3 regions of the Pseudarthrobacter sp. S6 genome follow, and region 3 is predicted to be linked to each of the others. Evidence: predicted binding sites of a transcription regulator. Region 3 holds the regulator's gene; each other region holds the start of a gene.
What was found. The regulator HrcA, encoded in region 3, represses chaperone genes, less so after heat shock. The targets are predictions, from matches to a motif close to TTNGCACTCGNNNNNNNCGAGTGCNAA.
Positions count from the first base shown of each region.

Region 1 (7,861 bases), 890 kb from region 3:
ACGCCCCACGAGGTCAGGCCCACGCGGTCGGCGCGGAGGACAAGGTCCAGGTCAGCGGAGGCGGTGAGCCGCCGCACTTCCCGGTCGCTGAGAGCCACCCAGGCCCCGGACGCCGTCCGCAGGCGGCCGGCCATACCCAGATGGTCCGAGTGGAAATGAGTAACCACAATGCCCGTCAGATCGGTGAGGCCAAGGCCCGCCTGCCGTAGACCGGCGGCCAGATGGTCCAGACCGGCGTCACTGTCCCAGCCCAGATCGATCAGGACGGCGTCGCCGTCGCCCAAGAGCATGTAGCTCAGGGTATAGCGCATGGGGTTGTCGGGGAACAGGATGGGCCACACGTCACGGCCGAGTTGCTCCACGGGCGGCAGCACCTTGTTCAGCCACGCTTCCTTCTGGGCGTGACGGGTGATGGTAGTCGACCGCAGGCTCATCAGTTCCTCTCGCGGCGGTTAAGAATGGGTGCGGCGGACCTCTTACGGATTCGGATGAGTCGGGTTATTCTGCATCATTCCATGTCGTGAAGCTGGAATCGGCCCAACTGCGTGTGGTTTCCGTATGCTTGAGCGATCGCAAGGCAAGAGAAAAGCCCTTCAACCCAGCGTTTCCGCAGGTCAAATGGCTTTATTTGTGGAGCTAAGGAGATTCGAACTCCTGACCTCTTCGATGCGAACGAAGCGCTCTACCAACTGAGCTATAGCCCCGGAACAGTCCACCTTCCCTGATGAACGGCGGTACCGGTGACCTTAGGCTACAAATTTTCGTCCCGCATTGCGAATTGACACTCCACACCCGGACTGGCAAACGGTCTGGGCTGCCCTGGCAAGCTATCAGGCGCGGCGGCGCTGCAGGACGTCGTCGAGGTTGCTCAGGGCGCTCTGCGCCTTGGTGAGGGGCTTCGCGGCGGGCGCGGCGGGCGTGGCTCCGGTGACGCCCTGTTTCAGGGACGGCCTGCCGACGGCTTTGGGCGCCTCGGGAAGGTCAAGCGGCTGGGGCGCCGGGCGCTCGGCCTTGGCGGCCTCAACGTACACCGGCCTTGGCACGTCCACCGGTTCCCAGGTTGTGTCGGCCGGCGCCAAAGCAGCGGCGGCGCTGGCATCTCCGGCGGCAACGGCCACAGCCAGTGCCGCTTCCCGGAGTTCCATTGCAGTCAGGGGCTCGGGCTTCGGCTTGGGCTGATGGGCCTCGGCGTCAAAGAGCCGGCTTTCCGGCCGGGCGGCGGGGCGGGCCGCTGCATTCGTGGCGACAGATCCTGAACGCTGCACGGGGGCACTCATCGCTGAGCGAAACGCGGCGTTCACCTTCGCTTTGCGGTCCCGGACAGCCAAGGTCCGGAGCACCGACACAGCTGCGCCGGTGGTGGCCAGACCGGCTACCGGCAGCAGCGCGCTTCCGATTCCGAACGGCAGAAGAACACCCGAAACAAAGGCGCTCAGCAACGCTGTGACACCAACGAGGGCGATCCCTGCCCTGCCATAGCGGATCCGGAACGCGCCGCGCGTCGTCGCGTTGCCGGACGTTTCCGTGGCGGTTTCGGGGCTCTTCCTGATCTCCATGGCTTTCTCCTGCGGGGCGGCGATGTTCATTACCGTCCCGGCTCTCGGGTCCGATGATTCAATGGCTGGTACGTCCGCCAGGAAGTCGCCAGCGGCCTGGACCTGGTGCTGGCGGTTCCGCAGAACGTAGGGCGCAACCCACACGATCCAGAGCACAACGGCAACCACAAGGATCACTGAGCTGCTTAGGGGGAAGTCCACAATCAAAACCGTATGAGCATTAGGGCAGCCGCCCCCGCATTAGCCACGGTGTGTCGCCGGCAACGTGGCAATTCATTGGATTTATGACCTTGGAAGTACCCATGGGCGGTTCAGGTCCGGCGGGTCAGGACCGGGACGCGAGCCACCGCGCGAGCAGCCCCTCTGGGACCTCGTCAGCGGTCAGCGCAAAGGACCGGTGGTCCGCCCACTCCCCGTTGATGTGAAGGAAGCGTGGACGGTGGCCTTCGTCGCGGAAGCCCAGCTTCTCAACCACGCGCAGGCTGGGGCCATTCTCGGGCCGGATGTTGATCTCCATCCGGTGCAGGCCCATTGCCTGGAAACAATGGTCCGTGGCCATGGCCACCGCCGTGGGCGCGATGCCGTGACCGGCGCGCGCCTGGTCAACCCAGTACCCCAGCGTGGCCATCATGGCCGAACCCCACACAATCGAGGACACAGTCAGCTGGCCAACGATGACCGGGCCGGCCAACCTGGGCGTGCGCTCAGTGATCAGGAACGGCAAAGCCGTCCCCTGGGCAGCCTGGATTTTCAAGGACCGCACCATCTGCCGGTAGTCAGGCAGCGCACCGCCGGGTGCCGGGTTGGATGCTTCCCAGGGCGCTAGCCACTCGCTGTTGCGCCCACGGACCTGGGTCCATTCCTTCTTATCCCGATACCGGATGGGGCGCAGGATCAGGTCGCCACATTCGAGTGTTACGGGCCAGATGGGTCCGGGGCGCACGGCAGTTATTTAGCGAGGCCGGCTGCGAAGCCCGGCAGCCATTCCCGCAGGCCTGGGCCGAGGTCTTCGCTGTCGATGGCGAGCTGGACGCAGGCCTTGAGGTAGCTGAGCTTGTCGCCGGTGTCGTAGCGGCGGCCGCGGAAGACCACGCCGTAAACTCCGTGGCCCTCGCCTTCGCCGGCAGCCAGTTCCTGTAGGGCGTCCGTCAGCTGGATTTCCCCGCCCCGGCCCGGGCCGGTGCGCTCGAGCACGTCAAATACTGCCGGGTGGAGGACGTAGCGGCCAATGACGGCCAGGTTGGAGGGCGCCTCCTCCACACTGGGCTTTTCAACGAGCTTGTTGATCCTGACATAGCCTTCACCGTCGATCTCCTGCACGTCGGCACAACCGTAGGCACTGATCTGGGAGGGGTCCACCTCGATGAGGGCCACCACAGATCCGCCGGTCTTGGACTGGACGTCGATCATGGTGCTGAGAAGTTCGTCCCGGGCATCGATCAGGTCATCGCCGAGGAGGACGGCAAATGGTTCATTGCCAACGTGCTGCTTTGCACGCAACACTGCGTGGCCGAGGCCGTTGGGGTCACCCTGCCGGACGTAATGGATGTCACCGAGGTTGCTTGCTGCCTGGATGGACTCAAGTTTGGCGAGGTCGCCTTTGGCTTCCAAGGTGTCCTCCAGCGAAGGAACCCTGTCGAAGTGGTCCTCCAGGGCACGCTTGTTGCGTCCCGTGATCATCAGGATGTCGTTCAGGCCAACGCTGACGGCTTCTTCAACCACATACTGGATGGCCGGCTTGTCCACCACCGGGAGCATTTCCTTGGGCATGGCTTTGGTGGCCGGCAGGAACCTGGTGCCCAGTCCGGCAGCGGGAATAACGGCCTTGCGTACTGTCTGCTGAGTGGTAGTCACTGGACTAATCTAACGGAGGGGCTGATCATTCAGTAATTATTGGTGGCTCCAGCGCCAACGGACCGCAGCGACTGCAACGTCCACAGGGAACGGCAACCAAGGAGCGGCATGTCCGAAGACAGCAGCGCAGCCAAGGCGGACATCCGCGCACGCCATCGTGCGCGCCGTGCCGCGACGGATCCCACTCACCGCGACACCACCGGTGCCGCCCTGGCCGTCCACGGCGTTGCCTGGGCTGAACAGCTCACCGGTGGGACGCCGTCGACCTTTTGCGCATACCTGGGCGTAGAACCCGAACCGCCCACACTGCCCCTGATCATCGAACTCCATCGGCATGGCCACACAGTCCTGCTCCCTGTCTGTGAGCCCGGACGCCGGCTGAGCTGGACGCAGTGGACCCCCGGCGTCGAGTTTGTCCGCAGCCGTTATGCACCGGTGCTGGAACCGGCCGGACCTCGCCTTGGCCTCGGCATCATGACGTCTGTTGCCGCACTCTTCATCCCCGCCACGGCCGTGGACAGGGACGGCAACCGCGTAGGCCAGGGCGGCGGCTACTACGACGTCCTGCTGGGCTCCCTTGGCCGAGACGGACTTGAGATCCCGTTAGCGGCCGTTGTCTTCGATGCCGAACTGCTTCCGGCCGGAAGCATTCCCGCCGAAGACTTTGACCGGAGGGTGCCGGCTGCCCTGACGCCGTCAGGTTTGATCCGGCTACCGGACAAAGCCTGACGGAGGGCTACTTTCCGGGGGTGATAGAATTGGCACTCAGGCCCTGCGACTGCTAATGGACGGTTTTCGTTCAGCGCGGCACAGGACCTCTCGTTTGCCCCCGAGGAGGATCACCCAGTGCCCACTTATGCTTACGCCTGCAAGGATTGCGGCCACGCCTTCGACGTTTTCCAGTCGTTTACCGACAGCACCCTGACGTCATGCCCGGAGTGCCAGGGCGCCTTGCGCAAGAAGTTCAACAGCGTGGGCGTGGTCTTCAAGGGCTCCGGTTTCTACCGGACTGACTCCCGGGATACCAAGGGAAGCACCGTTTCGGCTGCCCCTGCCGCCCCCGTGGCCGCGCCGGCGCCTGCCACGGCCGCTGCCGCCAGCTGACCTCCCCTCTAACAAGACGTACGACGCCGGCGGCTCGGTTTTCCACATAGGCACCTTCGCTTCTGTCGGACTCCGTTGCCGGTACGTAGCGTGGTTTGCATGCCCGCTACTCTCTTTCGTTCCAGCCGCGGATCCGCCCCGCCGGGACGCCAGGTCCGCCGTCCGCTCCCGTTAGCACGCCCCCGCGCCGTGCGTGGCCATAGGCTGTTAGCCTGGCTGGGCCGGAACCGGCGCCTTGCGATAGCGCTCCTGCTGTGCCTTGCAGCGGGGATCACGGTCCATCAGCTCACTCCCCCGCCCGCCGATACTGTCCCGGTGTTGGCTGCGGCGCGGGACCTCCCCGCAGGCACGGCCTTGTCGGCCACGGACATGACGGCAACGAAGATCCCGCCGGGGATGCTGACCGCCGGGGCCATATCCCACACCGGTGAAGCCGCGGGAAAACAACTGGCAGCCCCCTTGCGGAAGGGCCAGCTTGTGACCGACTCCCTGCTGCTGGGACCCGGCCTGCTGACCGGAACGCCGCCGGGCTCCGCAGCCGTGCCCTTGAGGATGGCCGATCCTTCCTCCATCCAGCTCGTATCGCCCGGGCAACTGGTCAACGTGGTACTAACCGGGGCGAACGGCTACGATCAGCAGTCCCCCTCAGAAGTGCTGGCAACGTCCGTTCCCGTCCTGTGGACATCAGGACAGGGCGGCAGGACGGGTCAGTGGCTAAGCACCGGCGAAACCGACGGGCTGATTGTCGTGGCGGCAGCTCCGGAGCAGGCTGCGCGGCTTGCCGGGGCCTCCGCCCAGGGCAAACTGTTTTTCGTCCTGGTGGGACCGGAAGGCATCGCGCGGTGAAGCCGTTGCAGCTTGGAGGTCAGCCCCAGTGCGGCGGCTTGTTTTCCTTCAGCCACGCGTCGTGATCGTTGTCCGGGCCGTCGCCCCAGCGCTTCGGGTCATCCTCCGCAGCCTTGTTGGGCAAGATGCCTGCTGCCCCTGGCACCTTGCGGTCCGGCGCAGCGGCCGTCCCGTCAACTGCCTCATCCGGCTGGTCGTCACCTTGCGTCTCGGCTTGATCGGCATTCCGTGACGTCACAACAACCGCCTCCTCACTGGCCAGGCGTCCGGCCTGGTCTTCGTTCCTGTTGTTTCCAATATTTCCCAGCGCGAGCGCGTCCATGTCCTCGTCAAAGAATCCGCCGGAGGCAGTGCCGCGTCCGGGCGGCAGAACATTCTCGAGGCCCAGGTAACCCGCGATCCGGTCCGCGCAGGCGGACGGGTCCGTGAAGACTTCGATGGTCCAGAGCGGCATGTACCGCCAGCCCATCCGTTCCAGCAGCTGAGGGCGGAGCCGGCTCCGCTCTCGGACACTCATGGTGCGGTATTGCTCCGTGCCGTCCGACTCGATGGCCACCGGCCGCGGAATATCGGCGTCGTCCTGGCCCATGGTGCTGAGCGGGTCTGCTGCGGCCACTACGTCAATCACGCCGTCGTACTGGTGCCAGACTCGGGCGCCGCGGGCACGCAGCCGGTCGCCAAGATCGGCCACGAGGGGATCGGCCCCAAGCGCCTGCTCGCTGGCAGCGGCGCGCGAGGCCGGGGTACCGAGATCGGTCTTTCCGGCAATTTCACGGTTAAGGAGCTCGTAGAAGTCCACCGCACCATAGGACAGCCGCGTGTGGTCAAGGTCTTCGGGCTGGAAACACGTCAGGACGTGGAGCGATCGGCGGGCACGCGTCATGGCCAAAGCGAACTTTTCCCGCCCGCCCTCAGCCGACAGGGGTCCGAAATTGTGCAGCGCCCGGCCATGCGGAGTGCGGCCGAAACCGGGTGAGAAGATCACGTGGTCACGGACCAGGCCCTGGGCACGCTCAAGGTCAACCACCCGGAATGACTCGGATCCTGCGCTGAAGAAACTGGCCAGTCCCGGGTGGTTCGGGAGCTGAAGACGGATTGACTCACCAATCCGGGCAGCATGGCGCAGGCTGGCGGTGACCACTGCCAGCGACGTGCGCGGCCGCGTCCGGGCGTGCTCAAAGACCAGCTGGACCACGCGGTTAACCTCGGCCACCACGGATTCCACGCCTTCGTGGTCGGCGCTGGGCAGCCCTGTGCCGTCGGGCAGGTACTCGACCAGGAGCGCCCTGTCCAGTCCTGTGGCCGACTGCCCCTCCGGGAGCCTGCGGAGCGCGCCGTCGTAGGAGTTCTTGCTCAGCTGCAGGACCAGGTCCTCGTCAACCGCGCGGTAGACAAAATTCAACCGCCAGACAGGCAGGACCGCAGACAGCGCCGAATACGCGCTTTCGACGCGATGGTGGGCCGCCTCACCGGCGGCCAGCCGCTCAACACCAACAGTGAAAGTCCGGGGGCTGGCAATCTTGGCATCACCGAAGGCAATGACCTGCCCGGCTCGGGCGATGGCAGGCAGGACGGCCTGCAGCGACGTCGCTTCGGCGTCCAGGATGACCACGGCGTCGAAGTGCTGTTCGGCCGGCAAGAGCCCGGTCATGAGGTACGGGCTGACCGACCAGACCGGCACCAGCATGGGAACCAGCTCGGCGGCCTGGGCCGTCAGCGCCGCGAGGGTAACCCTGCCGTCCTTGAGCAGGCTCCTGAGCAGCTGGGCCTGGCGCGGGTGTTCCGCAAGCGCGGCCCCCCACCGTTCGGACAGTTCCCAGCGCAGGCGCGCGGCTCCGCTGGCAATGTGAGCGTTGTCCGCGAGCCGGTACTCGGCCTCAAGCTGCCGGAGCGCGTCCCCGTCAGACATGGCGAGGTAATCGTCGCCGCTGATCATCGCTTCCAGCGCGGACTGCCACCAGGCCAGTTCAAGCTCTGCTCCGACGGAACCTGCGGGAACCTCCCGGTCCGCAAGATCGGCCAGGAGCTCCCCCAGGCCGTGCTCGCGCATGTTTTCCACGAGCAGCGTGCGCTCGGGAAGCGTTTTGAGCGTGTGGGTGTCGGCCACGAGCCGCTCCAGCCGCTTCATGAGTTCCTCATAGCGGGCCGTTGCCAGCGAGCCACCGGACTGTGTGTGCCGGAGGGCCTCGCCCAGCTGGGTCAGTTCCCGGTCCAGCGACCGGTACATCACATTCATTTCGGCAAGGCCCGAGGGGACGGCCGGGTGGCGCTGTGAGGTGGCGTACCCGGACCAGAGTGCACGCTGCTCCTGCACCAGCACCAGCGAGCTGTGGAGATCACTGATGTGGACGCCCGGACGGACGTACTCTTTCGCGACCCGGCGCAGGCGGGAACGCTGCATGGAGGCCATGTCGACGTTCCGCTCCCGGCGCCAGGCGGAGGACGCCGTGGCGGAAATGAGATCGTTGACCGGCCTGTCGAAGATGTCCGGTGTGAACTTA
Region 1 covers NZ_CP189581.1:3,149,977-3,157,837, forward strand. Annotated here, with positions in the region: gene ACQCS0_RS15000 (MBL fold metallo-hydrolase) at 1-434, opposite strand, end outside; tRNA gene ACQCS0_RS15005 (tRNA-Ala) at 632-704, opposite strand; gene ACQCS0_RS15010 (hypothetical protein) at 831-1,733, opposite strand; gene ACQCS0_RS15015 (GNAT family protein) at 1,882-2,499, opposite strand; gene galU (UTP--glucose-1-phosphate uridylyltransferase GalU) at 2,505-3,410, opposite strand; gene ACQCS0_RS15025 (5-formyltetrahydrofolate cyclo-ligase) at 3,519-4,139, shown strand; gene ACQCS0_RS15030 (FmdB family zinc ribbon protein) at 4,257-4,514, shown strand; gene cpaB (Flp pilus assembly protein CpaB) at 4,614-5,360, shown strand; gene ACQCS0_RS15040 (AAA family ATPase) at 5,380-7,861, opposite strand, start outside.
Region 1: ACQCS0_RS15030 (FmdB family zinc ribbon protein) is a predicted target of HrcA. The motif match lies at 4,169-4,195, and genes of this name have one in related genera.

Region 2 (7,861 bases), 1.5 Mb from region 3:
GCGAATTCACCTCGTCGACCACGACGCCGGTTTCCACCGGTGAGCGGCTCTACAGCCGGCAGGAGTTCCTGCCGGCCCTGCAGGCCGGGATCGCCGTGGCCCAGCCGGACCTGTCGCACGCCGGCGGCATCACCGAGGTCCGCAAGATTGCCTCGCTCGCCGAAATCTACGACGTGCAGCTGGCCCCGCACTGCCCGCTGGGGCCGCTGGCCCTGGCAGCGTGCCTGCAGGTGGGCTTCGCGACGCCCAACTTCCTGATCCAGGAACAAAGCATCGGAATCCACTACAACAAGGGGGCCGAAGTCCTGGACTACGTGGTGGACAAGTCCCCGCTGAAGTTCGTGGACGGCCATATCGAACGCCTGACCGGTCCCGGCCTCGGCATTGAAATCGACGAGGCCGTGGTCCGCGCCGCGGACAAGCGCGGCCACGCCTGGCGCGGGCCGGTCTGGCGCCACTCGGACGGAGCATTCGCAGAATGGTAAACAACATGACAGACAGCACTGACGTTTCTGACAGCCTTGGCATCACTGCAACAGGCCTGCTGGCCGGAATCCGGGAGTCAAGGCTCGTGGGAATCGTGCGCGGCACGGACGGGCCGGCCGCGGCCCAGGCCGCCCTCGCCGCCATGGCGGAAGGGTTCCGCTTCGTCGAAATCGCACTGACCACACCGGGCGCGCTGGAGGCCATCCGCGAAGTCCGCGCTGCCGCACCGGCCGGCTGCTACGTCGGCGGCGGAACCGTCCTGACCGTGCAGGACGTGGACAACGTCTCCGCGGCGGGCGGCCAGTTTATGGTCACACCGTCGCTGGCCGACTCGATCGCAGAATCGGCGCGGCAGGGGATCCCTGTCCTGGCCGGGGCCTTGACGCCCAGTGAGGCCTACGAAGCGATGAACCGTGGGGCCACGGCCATCAAGCTGTTTCCCGCCTCCATCGGTGGCCCGGGTTACCTCAAGGCGCTGCGCGATCCCTTCCCCGGTATCCCGTTCATCGCGGTGGGCGGAGTAGGCCTGGAGGAGGCCGCGGGGTACTGGAAAGCCGGCGCGATCGCCGTCGGGCTCGGCGGGCCGCTGTTTGGCGACGCCGGCTCCGGCGGCGACCTCGCCCTGATGCGCGGGCGTGCCCGGGCGTTTGTGGACCTGGCGGACTCCTTTGCCCGCCGGGCTGCCGCAGCGACCGCCGCACCGAACGCCGCAGCGGGCGTGCGGTGAGTGCCGCCGTCGACCTTCTGACGTTCGGCGAATCCATGGTGTCGCTGCGGTCCGCGGGGCCGTTGTCCGCCGGCGGCAGCCTGGCCATGCACGTGGCCGGCGCCGAATCGAACGTTGCTGTAGGGGTAGCCCGGCTGGGCCACAGTGTCACCTGGGCCGGCGCAGTTGGCGCCGATCCGCACGGCGAATACATCCTGCGGCAACTGCGCTCCGAGGGCATCGGGACCAAGTGCCGGGTGGATCCGTCCCGCAGCACGGGCGTGATGTTCCTCGAACAGCGGACCGCGGACGTCACCCGGGCCTTCTACTACCGCGCCGGTTCGGCCGGTTCCACCATCAGCCGGAACGACGTGGACAGTGCCCTCGCGGCAGGCCCGCGCGTCCTGCACCTGACAGGCATCACCGCCGCACTCAGTCCGGAAGCCCGCAAGGCGTTTGAATACGCCGCCGAGCGCGCCGTAGCCGACGGCGTGGTGGTCTCTCTCGACGTCAACTACCGCGGCCGGCTCTGGACCCGGAACGAAGCCCGCGCCGTGCTGGGACCCATCGCACGGCACGCCAGCATCCTGATAGCGTCCGACGACGAACTGGACCTGGTTGCCTCCGCCGCCTTGAGCGGCTCCGATTCTTCGGCGAACGACGATGCCGAAACAGTCCGCGCTGCCTCGTTGCTGGAGCAGGGGGTCGGGGAAGTGGTGGTCAAGCGGGGTGCCGCCGGCGCCGGCGTCCACACCGCCTCCGGACGGTTCGAGGCTCCCGCCATACCAGTGACCAGCATCGATACCGTGGGCGCGGGGGATGCGTTCACCGCCGGCTACCTCTCTGCCCTGCTCGACGGCGAGGACGTTGCCGGCCGCCTGCAACGCGGCTCCGTTCTGGGAGCCTTCGCCGTCAGCACTGCCGGCGACTGGGAGGGCCTCCCCAGCCGGGCCGAGCTCGCCATGCTGGGCGCCACTGCCAGCGGAACCACCCAGCGGTAGCAGCCGGGTCTTGGCCGGGGCGCGGAGCAGGCAGGGACTGGCAGTGCCTGCCGCCCGCGACCGCAGGCGCTTACCGTAGGGGTATGGGAGATGTGCGCGCGGACATAAAGGAGTTTCTAAGTTCCCGGCGGGCGCGGATTTCGCCGGAGCAGGCTGGGTTGCCTGCGTACGGCGGGAATCGGCGGGTCGCTGGCCTGCCGCGTGAGGAAGTGGCGATGCTGGCCGGTGTTTCCGTGGACTACTACGTGCGGCTGGAGCGCGGCAACCTCGCCGGGGCATCGGAAAGCGTTCTGGATGCTCTCGCGCGCATGCTGAAGCTGGACGAAGCCGAGCGGGAGCATCTTTTTGACCTCGCCCGCGCCGCCGGTCCAGTCCGCAGGAGCCGCAGTAAACCTTCCAGTACGGTCCGGCCCGAGGTCCAGCAGGTGCTCGACGCGATGGCTGACGCGCCTGCGTGGGTTCGCAGCGGCCGCCACGGCATCCTGGCTGCCAACCGGATGGGGCGTGCCCTTTACTCGCCCGTTTTCCAAAGCGCGCACCGGCCTGTGAACACCACACGCTTTACTTACCTTGACTCACCCGGTAGTGGGTGACCTCGACCTGAACTACCAGTCCATGGAGCTGCCCAGTGAGCCGGGTCTGGTGCTGAATGTTTACACGGCACCTACGGACGGACCAGGACCTTCAGGGCCTCGCGGGAATCCATTGCGCGGTAGCCGTCGGGGACTTCGTTCAGGCTGATGGTTCGGTCGAACACCTTGCCCGGGTTGACGGTGCCGTCAAGGACGCCGGGCAGGAGTGTCTCGATGTAGGCGCGGACCGGGGCAGGGCCGCCGGTGAGCGTGATGTTCGGGCCGAACATGGAGCCGAAACCGATCGGGGCGTCCTCGTACTGGGGCACGCCCACGCGGCTGATGACGCCGCCCGGGCGGATCACGCCGAGGGCCTGGTCGTACGCCGGGCGGTGCCCCACACACTCAAGAACGGTGTGGGTTCCGTCGCCGCCGCTGAGCTCGCGCACCCTCTCGATGCCGGCATCACCACGTTCGGCGACCACGTCAGTGGCGCCGTATTCGAGGCCCAGGTCAGTGCGGGCCTTATGCCGGCCCATCAGAATGATCTGTTCGGCGCCGAGCTGCTTGGCGGACAGCACCGCCATCAGCCCGACGGCGCCGTCACCGATGACCGTGACAGTGGTCCGGGCGTTGACGCCTGCCTTGATGGCGGCGTGGTAGCCGGTGCCGTAGACGTCGGAAAGGGTCAGCAGGGACGGCAGCAGCTCACTGTTCTCGCCCACCGGGGCCTTGACCAGGGTGCCATCGGCGAAAGGCACGCGGACGGCCTCGGCCTGGGCGCCGCCGATCCCGCCGGAGGCCCAGAACCCGCCGTGGCGGCAGGAGGTCTGTAGGCCTTCACAGCAGAAAACGCAGGTCCCGTCGGACCAGGCGAACGGGGCGATGACGAAGTCCCCCTTCTTCAGGGTGGAGACGTCCTTGCCCGTTTCTTCGACGACGCCGATGTGCGGGTCTCACCGGCGGCGAGGGTGAGCACCGCAAGCCAGTTCACCCGGCATGGCCACCGAGTTCCGGTCCAGCCGGGGACCCGAGACAGCCACCGACGCCGGCGCGAACCCCTGCAGCGCGAGCGCACCGGGGTGGGCCTTCTTGATCAAGGTCCGCGGGCCATGCCTGACCACCCATGCGGTGTTGGTGTCCGGCGCGGATAGCAAGCGAGCCGCCGTCGCCACTACCAGGGCTGGCGCGTGCCGCGCCACATCGTTGAGGTGGTTCGCCACCGAGCGCCGCACGTACTCCGAGGGTCCCGGCACCGGGCGTCCAGAATCGGGAGGGACGCCTCCGGCTGAAGGACGACGGCGGGTACCCGCACCGCCCAGGGGAGGTACGGCCGTGTCCCCTCGCTGGCCAGCCGCCGGACATGCTCGCGCTCCACCCCGAGAAACCGGCGCCGGAAAGGGCACTGCGGAAGGTGCGCGCCGCGGCGGCGGCAACGTGCGGCCAATCCGTTCCCGGAGCGGCCACGGCCAGGATTCCGGTGAGTGTATCCACGCCCTGCCTGTTGATCAACTCATACATCACACCCACTGAGTCAGGCTACCCCGGCAGGCTGACGTGCCCGGCGCCACGGCGAACGGCAGGGCTGAGTGGGCCCAACACCGGGCAGAAGGGATAATCTTCACCGTAGGACTCCTCAACGGCTCAACGGCGAACGGACGGAAACGCAATGGCAGAGCAGACACGTAAGAACAGTCTTTGGCGAACCTTCCATGACAAGTTCGTGGTGGAGGAACGCTTTATGGAACCGGCCGCACGCACGGCTCTGTACCGCTCCGCGGTGGTCCTTATGGCCGTGGGGGCCCTGCTGTTCGTCATTACGCTCGTGGGCGTCCTGCAGAGCAACACCGGCCCGTGGGGTCCCGACGAATCCATCCGCAACTGGCTGGTCTCGCTCCGGTCCGAGACCCTCACGGCCGTGATGATCTTCCTCGCCGTTGTCTTCGGCCCCGTTGCCCTGCCCGTCATCGTGCTGGTGGTGACGGTGGTCTGGGGGTTCGCGGCCAAGCACGCCTGGCGGCCCATTATGCTCGCCGCCGCCATGCTCGCCGGCGTCGTGATATCGCAGATCATCCTGGCGATCGTCCAGCGCTCGCGGCCGCCCGTGGACCTGATGCTGTTCGGCGCCGACCACACCTTCTCGTTCCCGTCCGGCCACGTCCTGGGTGCCTGCGACTTCCTGCTGGTGACCACGTTCCTCGTCTTCTCGCGGCGGGAAAACCCGACGTCGGCAGTCTTCGGCTTCGTTGGTGCGGGCATCGGCATAGTTCTCGCCGCTGTGAGCCGCCTGTACCTCGGCTACCACTGGTTCAGCGACGCGCTTGCCTCGATTACGCTCTCGTTCCTGATCCTCGGTGCCGTCATCGCCCTGGATACGTGGCGGACCGCCCGAATCCCCGGCGAACGGATCACGGGCGAGCTCTCCAAAGCGGACACACCGGGAGATTAGCCGCGATGGCAACCGAGGATGATGTGCGGAGCATGTGCCTGGCACTGCCAAGTGTCACCGAGCGCAGCAGCTGTTGCTGGTCCGGCTGGCCCGTATCGGCACCGAGGAACTCGGCGAACTGCTGGCGGAGTCCTACCGGCTGGTGGGAGCAGAGCCTGAGCGACGCTGGGACCGTAGCCGCTACGCCTCCTGTCGTGGCCTGACCCGGCTGAGGGCGAGGCGTAGTTCGGCGTTCGCTACCTCGAGCGCCAATACTTTGGCGATGCCGGCAAGATTGAGCCCCTGATCCAGGAGTTCTCCGATGTGCAGGAGCAGTGCTACATCCGCATCACTGTACTGACGCGTGCCCCCGGCCGTTCGCTCCGGCAGGATCAGGCCTTTGGTCTCGTAGAGTCTGATGTTCTGCTGCCCGGTCCCTGCCAGCTTTGCCGCCACAGAGATGGCATACAGTGCCTGCCCGGCCCGAGGACCCGGTTTCCGTCCTGGTGTTCCACCGACCGCGTCCAATCCAAAATTCCCTCCCATGATGTTGCATCAGTCTCGCACGAGTGCTATAAAAAATCTATATCCACCAACACAGATAACCGATGGTGGGTAGATGAACTGAATTCAACATCTCAAACTGAAGGAGTGAGAAATGATGTTGATGCGTACGGACCCGTTCCGTGAGCTGGACCGGCTCGCCCAGCAGGTCTTCGGAACCGCCGCCCGGCCGGCGGCCATGCCTATGGACGCCTGGCAGGAAGACGGCGTGTTCGTGGTGGCGTTCGACCTCCCGGGCGTCAAGACCGATTCGGTGGACCTCAACGTTGAACGCAACGTACTGACTGTCCGGGCGGAGCGCCAGGATCCCACGCAGCCCAATGTGGAACTGGTGGCTTCAGAGCGGCCGCGCGGGGTGTTCAGTCGCCAGCTGATCCTAGGTGACACCCTTGATGCGGACAACATCACGGCCAGCTACGACCAAGGCGTCCTAACGCTGCGCATCCCGGTGTCGGAGCAGGCCAAGCCGCGCAGGATCGAGATCGAAAACAAGCAGGGGTCCCTGCACGAGATCGGCAAGTAGGCCCGGACTGCCGGGGCGCCGGTTGCGGCCGGTGCCCCGGCGCCGTCGCCGTAAGATTCCCCGGAAAGTACCGCAATGACCAGCCAGCCGGACTACTACGCCGCCCTGAGGGTGAAACCCGATGCCAGCCAGCAGGAGATTTCCCGTGCCTACCGTGCGCTGATGCGCAGCCACCACCCCGACATCGACGGCAGGCCAGCGGGTGAGTGCGACGTCGATGATGGAGAGCTGCTGCGGATCATGCAGGCGTACGCTGTGCTTGGAGACCCGGCGCGGCGCGCGGCCTACGGCCGGAGCCGCAACAGAAAAAGCGCGCCGGATGGCACCACTAACGTCATCCCGATCCGGGACGTCAGCAACCGGTACGTCCCGGCCGGCAACATCATCAGGATCACGCCGGTGCGTTGGGAAAGCGGGCCGTGGGCATAAAACCTAAGCTAAGACGACAGCCATCACCGCGAGGAGGCGGACAAAAACAATGAGCGACTGGCGCCGCTACGACTCCCACCTGATTCCTGCCTTCCACGAACGCTTCGAACGGCGCTGGGGCAAGGGCTCTGCGCCGTTCCTGGACCCCGAAGCCCACGAAGAACCGGTGCCCCGGGCCCAATGGATCAACCCTGCCACCGGCGCGGCCCTGGCAGTGGTTCCCGTATGGACCAAAGAGGACGAGCAGCAGCGGTCGTATGGGGTGTTCTATCTTCCACCCGCCGGCGACGTCTGGGTGCTGCGGCCCGGATACACCGGCTATCTGGAGCCGGCAGACGGCGACGCGGAGCAGCTCGTCACGCTCCGGAATGATGCCTTCCGGAAGGCCGTGGCGCACGCCAAGGAGTTCCTGTTCGGCTCACAATGAGCCGGCCGCGTCCGTGCCGCTGCCCAGCAGGCTGCGGGTGAGGGTTTCGGCGTCGGCCATCAGGTCCTCCACGGCTGCAGCAAGGTGTGAATCGGACACCGGCGCGTCGTCCAGCGCCGCGGCCACCACGGCCCGACGGATCAGTTCCAGGGCGAAGGAGGCGGTGGTTCCCGCCGTCCGTTCCGCCGCGGCATCCAGCGCCGCGGGGCTGAATGCCACCAGGCGGCCGTAGAGTTCCAGCAGACGGATCCGCTCGGCATGGGCCGGCAGCGGGATCTCCACCGCGAGGTCCACCCGGCCCGGGCCATGCTGGCTGCCTCGGAGATCCTGGCGAGCGAACCGCCCGAGAGGAGGATCGCCGTCGAGCCTTGACTCTGGCTCAGCAGGTGCCGCACGGTGTGCGTTTTGCCGGTCCCGGGCCGGCCGTACAGCAGGATGCCGCGTTTGAGGTGCTGGCCGTGCTGCTTGAGGGATGACCGGTGCGTGGCGATGCCCACGGTGTGGTCCGCGACGTTCTGCAGCAGGCCGTCGGGCATGATGACGTCCGACGCCGGGAGGCTGGGGCGGTGGTGGAACGTCACCCCGGCCGTGCTCGGCCCATAATCGGATATCACCATTGAGATGACTTGGCCCTTGAGGACGCTGTTGTTGTCCATCAGGAGACGGAACTCGGCCAGGAACCTGTTTGCTGTTCCCGGCCCGGTGGCCAGCACTTCCAAGGTGGC
Region 2 covers NZ_CP189581.1:3,719,243-3,727,103, reverse strand. Annotated here, with positions in the region: gene dgoD (galactonate dehydratase) at 1-485, shown strand, start outside; gene ACQCS0_RS17880 (bifunctional 4-hydroxy-2-oxoglutarate aldolase/2-dehydro-3-deoxy-phosphogluconate aldolase) at 491-1,213, shown strand; gene ACQCS0_RS17875 (sugar kinase) at 1,210-2,193, shown strand; gene ACQCS0_RS17870 (helix-turn-helix domain-containing protein) at 2,277-2,786, shown strand; partial or broken gene ACQCS0_RS17865 (zinc-binding dehydrogenase) at 2,858-3,712, opposite strand; gene ACQCS0_RS17860 (hypothetical protein) at 3,722-4,021, opposite strand; gene ACQCS0_RS17855 (phosphatase PAP2 family protein) at 4,435-5,214, shown strand; gene ACQCS0_RS17850 (MerR family transcriptional regulator) at 5,395-5,649, opposite strand; gene ACQCS0_RS17845 (Hsp20/alpha crystallin family protein) at 5,855-6,280, shown strand; gene ACQCS0_RS17840 (DnaJ domain-containing protein) at 6,356-6,709, shown strand; gene ACQCS0_RS17835 (hypothetical protein) at 6,759-7,136, shown strand; gene ACQCS0_RS17830 (hypothetical protein) at 7,128-7,355, opposite strand; gene ACQCS0_RS17825 (hypothetical protein) at 7,277-7,861, opposite strand, start outside.
Region 2: ACQCS0_RS17845 (Hsp20/alpha crystallin family protein) is a predicted target of HrcA. The motif match lies at 5,743-5,769, and genes of this name have one in related genera.

Region 3 (7,861 bases):
GGGCTCGGGACGCCGGACTGGCCGTGAGCCTGGATCTTATTTACGGGACGCCGGGGGAGTCCCTGGCGGACTGGCGGTTCTCCCTGGAGACGGCGCTGTCCTATCAGCCTGACCACATCAGTGCCTACGCGCTGATCGTGGAGGACGGCACCAAGCTGGCCGCCCAGATCCGCCGTGGTGAAGTCCCTGGAATCGACGACGACGACCACGCCGACAAGTACGAACTCGCCGACGAACTGATCGGCGCGGCGGGCCTCAGCTGGTATGAGGTCAGTAACTGGTCCCGGACGCCGGAGCAGGCATGTCGGCATAACCTGGCGTACTGGCGGGGGGACGACTGGTGGGGCATCGGACCCGGTGCACACTCACACGTCGGCGGAGTGCGGTGGTGGAACGTCAAGCACCCCACGGCCTACGCCGGACGGCTCGCGCAGGGGCTGTCACCGGCCGCCGGGCGGGAAACGCTCGACGCCGAAACCCGTGATGTGGAGCGCGTGATGCTTGAGGCCCGGCTCGTGTCGGGGCTGGCAACGTCAACGTTGGGTGAACACGGCCGGCACGCCGTGGCCGGGCTCATCGCGGACGGCCTGGTGGAGCCGCCGGCAGCCTTCCACGGCACGCTGGTTTTGACCCTGAAGGGGCGCCTGTTGGCCGACGCCGTGGTCCGCAGGATCCTGCCGGACTAACAGTGGTGGGCCCACGCCCGCAGGGTTCCCTGGCCGAGCCTGCGAGCTTAGCGCGGCGGTCCCTTCCCAACACTCGCAAGCTCGCGTCGGGGCCCTCGGGACGCCGCTTAGCGGGTGGGGACTACTTGATCCAGCGCAGGTTGTACTGGTAGCGGTGCGGCTGGCCCTTGTTGACATGGATGCCTGCGGCCACCGAGAAGCAGGTCAGGGCAATCCAGATCAGGGTGGCGATGACAGCGAAGATGTTTCCCACCACCGGAATAAACACCAGGACATTGGCCACCAGCGCAGCAATGGTGGGCGGCAGGCTGAAGTTCAGTGCTTCCTTGGATTCCTGGGCGGTAAACGGCCCGCGCTCACGGAAAATCAGGTAGATCAGCAGGGACGGAACACAGCCGAGAATCCCGCCGAAGTGCGCCAGCGTGGCCCACTGGCGGTCTTCGCTGGCCGTCAGCGGCAGCGCATTTGCCGGAACGCCCTGGTACTCGGAACGGCCCTGGCCGCCGTGATCGTCCCGGTGCTCGCGTGCGTTTTGTGCCACGGTTTTCTTCCTTCGAAAGTGCAATGGTGCTGGGTTGGAGAGTGCCGGACTGAAAGCAACTGCAGCGCCCGCAGTACCAAGAATACTGGTTCGGCCACCAAATGCCGCCGCGCGGAGCCGGATCCGGCGTTAAGGCACTGTCAGGAAGTCGATGACTTCCTCCACCCGCCCGAGCAGTGACGCCTCCAGGTCCGCATAGCTGCGGACTGCGCCCAGCAGCCTTTGCCAGCCAAGCCCGATATCTTCCTTCGTGGAGTGCGGCCAGCCGAATGCTGTCAGGATGCCGGTCTTCCAGTCCTGCCCGCGCGGCACCACCGGCCACTGTTCGAGGCCCAGGACCGCGGGCCGGATGGCTTGCCACACGTCAACGTAAGGATGACCGACGATAAGAACGTTGCCGGCAGCGCCGGGGGAAGCCAATACGGCGGCAGCGATGCGCGACTCCTTCGAACCCGGCACCAGGTGGTCCACCAGGACCCCCAGCCGGCGGCCGGGACCGGGACCGAACGCGGCCACCGCCCCGGCGAGGTCATCAATGCCATGCAAAGGTTCGACGACGATGCCCTCAACGCGGAGATCGTCACCCCAGACCTTCTCCACCAGTTCGGCGTCGTGCTTTCCTTCCACCCAGATTCTGCTCGCCTTGGCCACTTGGGCACGCTGGCCGGCCACGCGGACTGAGCCGGACGCCGTCCGGCCGGCCACCACGGGGGCGGCCTGCCTGGGCGCCGGGGGAACGAGCCGGATGGGCTGCCCCTCCAGGAGGAACCCGAAGCCGAGTCGGAAGGACCGGGACTTTCCTCGCCGGTCTTCGAGGGCCACCACATGCATGCCGCCGGACTTCTCCACCCGGGTCACCGCTCCCACCCAGCCGGACTGGACATCTTCAAGGACCATGCCGCGCGCCACGGGAACCTCAGGAAGTTCGCTCCTGACGGGCGCGGTGATCTCCTGCGGACCCCAGTTCTGGTAGTGCATGGATTGATTCCGCCTCGCCGCTAGATCCTGGCCCGGAATTTCGCCCGGAGCGGTACCAATGCTAACAACGGGGTGACTCATATTAGACTGTTAGCACTTAGGCATGTCGAGTGCTAACCCCGCAGCGATCACGGATGGAGGTGGAGTATGAGCGAGCCGCGCAAACTCGAAGTACTGCGCGCCATCGTGGAGGACTATGTGCACTCCCGCGAGCCAGTGGGTTCCAAAGCGCTCGTGGAACGCCACCACCTTGGCGTGTCCAGCGCCACCATCCGCAACGACATGGCGGCTTTGGAAGACGACGGCCTGATCACCGCCCCGCACACGAGCGCAGGAAGGATTCCCACAGACAAAGGCTACCGGCTGTTTGTGGACCAGATTTCAGCGGTAAAGCCGCTTTCCCAGGCGGAACGGCGGGCAATCCAGGCGCTGCTGGAGGGTGCAGACGATCTGGATGACGTCCTGGACAGAACCGTCAGGATGCTGTCGCAGCTGACCAACCAGGTCGCCGTCGTGCAGTATCCGCATCTGAGCCGCGCCACCATCCGCCACATCGAATTCGTCCTGCTTGCGCCGCAGCAGGTACTCGTGGTCCTCATCGCCACCACCGGCAAGGTAGAACAGCGTGTGATCGACGTAGGCCTGGACCTTGGCGACGACGCCGTCGCGGCGTTGCGGGCACACTTCCTCGGATCCCTCGCGGGCATCTCGCTGAGCCGACTGGCGCCCTCGCTGCCGGGGGTCGTTTCGTCCGTCAGCCCGGGCCAGCGTGCGGCGGCCCAGGCATTGGCCCACGGGCTGGAAACGCTCGCCCACAACACCCGCGAGGAACGCATGGTCATGGCCGGAACAGCAAACCTCGCCCGCTCCAATGTGGATTTTCCGCTCAGTATCGGACCAGTCCTCGAAGCCCTCGAGGAGCAGGTTGTCTTGCTGCGCCTCTTAGGCGACATGGCGCAGGATCCGAGGGGGGTGGCAGTCAGTATCGGGCGTGAAAACCCGTACGACGGGCTCGCGGAAGCCTCCGTGGTGGCCACGGGCTACGGACCAGACAGCACCGCCAAGATCGGTGTGCTGGGCCCCACCCGGATGGATTATCCCACCACCATGGCCGCCGTCAGGGCAGTAGCCCGTTACCTTTCAAGAATTCTGGGTCCGTAACAGTACTACGGTCCAGGCACGAAGAGCAGTGCCGGCAGCCCGCCTGCCGGCAGTACAACAAGGAAGAGATACGAACTTTGAGCAGCCACTACGACGTCCTCGGAGTCTCGCCGGAAGCCACCGGGGAAGAGATCAAGAAGGCCTACCGCAAGCTGGCCCGCACTCTTCACCCGGATGTAAACCCCGGGGATGATGCTTCGGACCGCTTCAAGGCCGTGACCCACGCCTACGAGGTACTTTCGGACCCGCAGAAGCGCCGGATCTATGACACCACCGGCAACGAGAACGGAACCGACAACGGGTTCGGCGGCGGCGGATACTCCGGCCAGGGCTTCGCGTTCCAGGATATCTTCGACACGTTCTTCGGCGCGGGCGGCTCCTCCGGCCCCGCGTCCCGGGTCCGCCGCGGCCAGGACGCACTGATCAGTGTCCGGATCGAACTGCGCGATGCCGTGTTCGGCGTCAACCGGAAACTCGAAGTGGACACCGCGGTCACCTGCCCCACCTGCAACGGGTCATGCTGCCGCGAAGGCAGCCACCCTGTCCGCTGCGATATCTGCGGCGGCAGCGGCCAGGTTCAGCGTGCGGTGCGCTCCATCCTGGGCCAGGTCATGACGGCGGCCCCGTGCGGCAGCTGCGAGGGGTTCGGGACGGTTATCAAGGACCCTTGCAACGAATGCAGCGGACAGGGCCGCATCCGCAGCCGGCGGTCCCTGACCATCAAGGTGCCCGCCGGAGTTGCCACAGGCACGCGGATCCAGCTCTCCGGGCAAGGCGAAGCAGGCCCGGCCGGAGGACCATCCGGGGACCTCTATGTGGAACTACGGGTCAACAACGACGCCACCTACGCCCGCGACGGCGACGACCTGCACGCAACGCTGCACATTCCGATGACAGCCGCCGCCCTGGGCACCGAGCTGTCACTGGAAACCTTTGACGGACTGCAGGAGATCGACGTCAAGGCAGGCACGCAGTCAGGGGAGATCATCACGCTCCGCGGACTCGGCGTGACGCACCTGCGCGGTTACGGCCGCGGGGATCTGATGGTCCATCTGCAGGTTGAGACGCCAGCCAAGCTGGATGCTGCGCAGGAGGACCTCCTGCGGCAGCTGGCGAAGCTTCGGGGCGAGCAGTTCACGGAAGGCAAACTGGCAGCCAGCGGCGGCGTCTTTGCCAAGCTGCGGGACCGGTTCGGTAACCTGTAGCGGTGAGCAATCCCGTTTTCTTCAGCGGTGCCGGGTCGCTCGACGAGCTGGTGCCCGGTGCCCGATTTGTCCTTCAAGGGCCGGAGGCACGCCACGCCGTGACCGTGAAACGGCTATCTCCTGGAGAGTCCGTGGACCTTGCCGACGGCGCCGGAAAACGGCTGACGGGAACTGTTGTCTCGGCGTCGCCTGCAGAGCTTACCGTGCAATGCTCCGCCGTCTCCGTGGAGGACCGGCACGACATCCGGCTGGTGCTGGTGCAGGCCCTCGCCAAGGGGGACCGCGACGAACTGGCCGTGGAAACGGCAACCGAACTCGGGATTGACGCCGTAATTCCCTGGCAGTCCGAGCGCTCAATCGTCCGCTGGAAGGGCGAGCGTGCGGCCAAGGCCCACGCGAAATGGCAGTCCGTGGTCACGGCGGCCGCCAAGCAGGCACGCCGCGCCTGGATCCCCGAGGTGCGCGCCGCCGTCGAAACGGCAGGCCTTGTGGCAGCAGTGGCGGCAGCGGATCTGGCCGTAATCCTGCACGAAGATGCTGTCCGGCCGCTCCGGTCCGTCCTGGAATCATGGCAGGGTGCCCAGGGTGCCCAGGGTGCCCAGGGTGACGCCGGAGCCCAGGAAATTCTGCTCATCGTTGGCCCGGAAGGCGGAATCAGTCCCCGCGAAGTCACCCGGCTTTGCGACGCCGGCGCCATGACGGCCCTCCTGGGACACCACGTCCTCAGGTCATCCACGGCCGGACCGGCGGCGGTTGTCCTGGCGAGCGATGTCCTGGGACGCTGGACAGCGCCGGTCTCCTGAAGCGGCCTGCTACCGGACGCTGAAGTTCCGCGTGTCCAGATTCAGCTCCTGGCTGCTGCCGGCCGTCTCCACCTGCGAAACACGGAGCTCATAGTTCCCGGCGGACAGGCTCAGCGCAAGCGTGAACACTCCTGCCTGTGCCGCTTCGGCCGCTGCAGTGCTCTCCCCCGTGAGGTAGGGCGTCTTGTTCCCGTTCGCTTCGGCCCGCAGGATCTGCCAGCGAAGTTTACCGCCCGGAACCGTGCTGCGGCCGGTGATCTTGACGCTTCCGCCTGCAAGGTCTGTCCCTTCCTGCGGATCGATGATCCAGACAGGCGCCACCATTCCGGCAGCCCGGGACATGGGGTCGCCAAGCTGGACGTGGTTGAAGGCAATGTAGTCGGTGTGGCTATCCACCAGGATCCTGACCTGGATCTGCTGTCCGGAATCGATCAGGCCGGAACTCGCGGCCGCCGCCGTAGCGGTAAAGACCAGCTGCTGGATAGCGCGGCCGGCCATGTCAGCGTCGAGATTGCTGTTAAAGGCATCCTCCGAGACGTCGACGGTAATGACGTTCTTGCCGGAGATGGAGGAGGCGAGTTTCTCGGGATTCTGCCAGGGCGTGAAGAAATCCGGGTCAAGCGGCTTCTCCGACATCATGGCCCGCAGGGCGCGTGTCACGGGATTCTCCTGCTCCGGCACGTCCCGGAACTCCCGGTACAGGAACACGTTGTTGTTGCTTCGGCCAATCCAGTAGACGGGTGCCTTGTTGGAAGACTGTGTGGTTTCCAGGGGCGCGCTGGTGGAGGGGCCCCCGGGTGAGCCGGTGGCCGCCTGGCTGGGGTTTGCCGTCGGGGTGGTCCCGGGATTGGGCTCCGCGATGCAACCGGTGAGAAGGAGGAATGCTGCCAGTAGACCCAGGAGGCGTTGCGGACGGAAGCGCGGTGCGGCGCGTCTGGCAGTAAGGGGGGTCGCTGTTTCCGGCACTCTCGTGGCCTGTCCTTTCCCGGCTGTGAAATGGTGAGGCCTGGGCCCCGTGAGCCGGTCCCCGGACGGCTGTGATTTCCAGCATGGCATAGCCGGTTCTGCCAAAAGCACCAAATTCCGGCTGCCGGCGTAACTGCAACGGGAACGATACGCGCCTGATATGAAGTTGATACCTAATGACAGCAACCGTCCCGCAGCACGGCGGTGACGGGCACCCGTCCCGGCGACCGCCGGGCGCTGCCGGGAGGTGCCGGGAGGTGCCTCCTAGCGTAAGATGGAAGGACTCCGCTGGCTCCTGCGTGCTCGGCAACAGCCCCGCCCACACAGCAGCCGGCGGCACTTTAAGTTTCGAACTGGAGGAGACCACAGGCCTGCGGGCCAGCACCATGACTGAATCAGCGAACGGAAAGCGCCGGCTCAATACTGACGGCGCCGCCGCAGAATTCCCCCATTCACTTCCTGGTGTCCGGACGGAGGTGGTTCTCTTTGACAACTCCGACCAGATGGTCCAATCCCTCGGCAGCCATGACGAGGCCCTGCGTTACATCGAAGAGCAGTTCCCGTCGGTTAACTTCCACGTTCGTGGAAACGAGCTATCCATCAGCGGCCCCGCCAACGAAGTTCCGCGCATTATGCGGCTCCTGCACGAGGTGCGCGGCCTCGTGGCCCGCGGCACCGTCATCAGCCCCGCGGTGCTGCACCAGCTCGTAGCGCTGCTGCGCAGCCAGTCATTGCAGAACCCTGTGGATGTCCTCACCCATGACATCCTCTCCAGCCGGGGGAAGACCATCCGGCCCAAAACCCTGAACCAGAAAAACTACGTGGACGCGATTGACGCGAACACCGTGATTTTCGGGATTGGCCCTGCAGGCACGGGTAAGACCTACCTCGCGATGGCTAAGGCTGTCCAGGCCCTGCAGCAGAAGGAAGTCAGCCGAATTATCCTGACCAGGCCCGCGGTCGAGGCCGGCGAGCGGCTGGGATTCCTGCCGGGCACACTGAGCGACAAGATCGATCCCTACCTGCGCCCGCTGTACGACGCGCTGCACGACATGATGGACCCCGAGTCCATCCCGCGGCTGATGGCGGCGGGAACCATCGAAGTGGCGCCGCTGGCCTACATGCGGGGCCGCACGCTCAATGACGCCTTCATCATTCTGGACGAAGCACAGAACACCACACCGGCACAGATGAAGATGTTTCTGACGCGCTTGGGCTTCGGGTCCAAAATGGTGGTCACCGGCGACGTCACCCAGGTGGACCTTCCCTTTGGTACCCGGTCGGGCCTGCGGATCGTAGAGGAGATCCTGCAGGGAATCGAGGGCGTGAACTTCACCGTTCTGGACTCCACTGACGTGGTCCGTCACCGTCTTGTGGGTGACATCGTGCGTGCCTACAGTCTCTGGGACGACGTCCAGCGGAGCAAAGTCAATCACTCAGTGACCCGGGAAAAGCGGGGGGAAAACGCGTGAGCATTGAGGTCAACAACGAATCCGGCATCCAGGTTGATGAAGCCGCGCT
Region 3 covers NZ_CP189581.1:2,259,774-2,267,634, forward strand. Annotated here, with positions in the region: gene hemW (radical SAM family heme chaperone HemW) at 1-686, shown strand, start outside; gene ACQCS0_RS10795 (DUF4870 domain-containing protein) at 808-1,227, opposite strand; gene ACQCS0_RS10800 (DUF3097 domain-containing protein) at 1,357-2,205, opposite strand; gene hrcA (heat-inducible transcriptional repressor HrcA) at 2,353-3,366, shown strand; gene dnaJ (molecular chaperone DnaJ) at 3,444-4,571, shown strand; gene ACQCS0_RS10815 (16S rRNA (uracil(1498)-N(3))-methyltransferase) at 4,574-5,374, shown strand; gene ACQCS0_RS10820 (GerMN domain-containing protein) at 5,384-6,340, opposite strand; gene ACQCS0_RS10825 (PhoH family protein) at 6,727-7,812, shown strand; gene ybeY (rRNA maturation RNase YbeY) at 7,809-7,861, shown strand, end outside.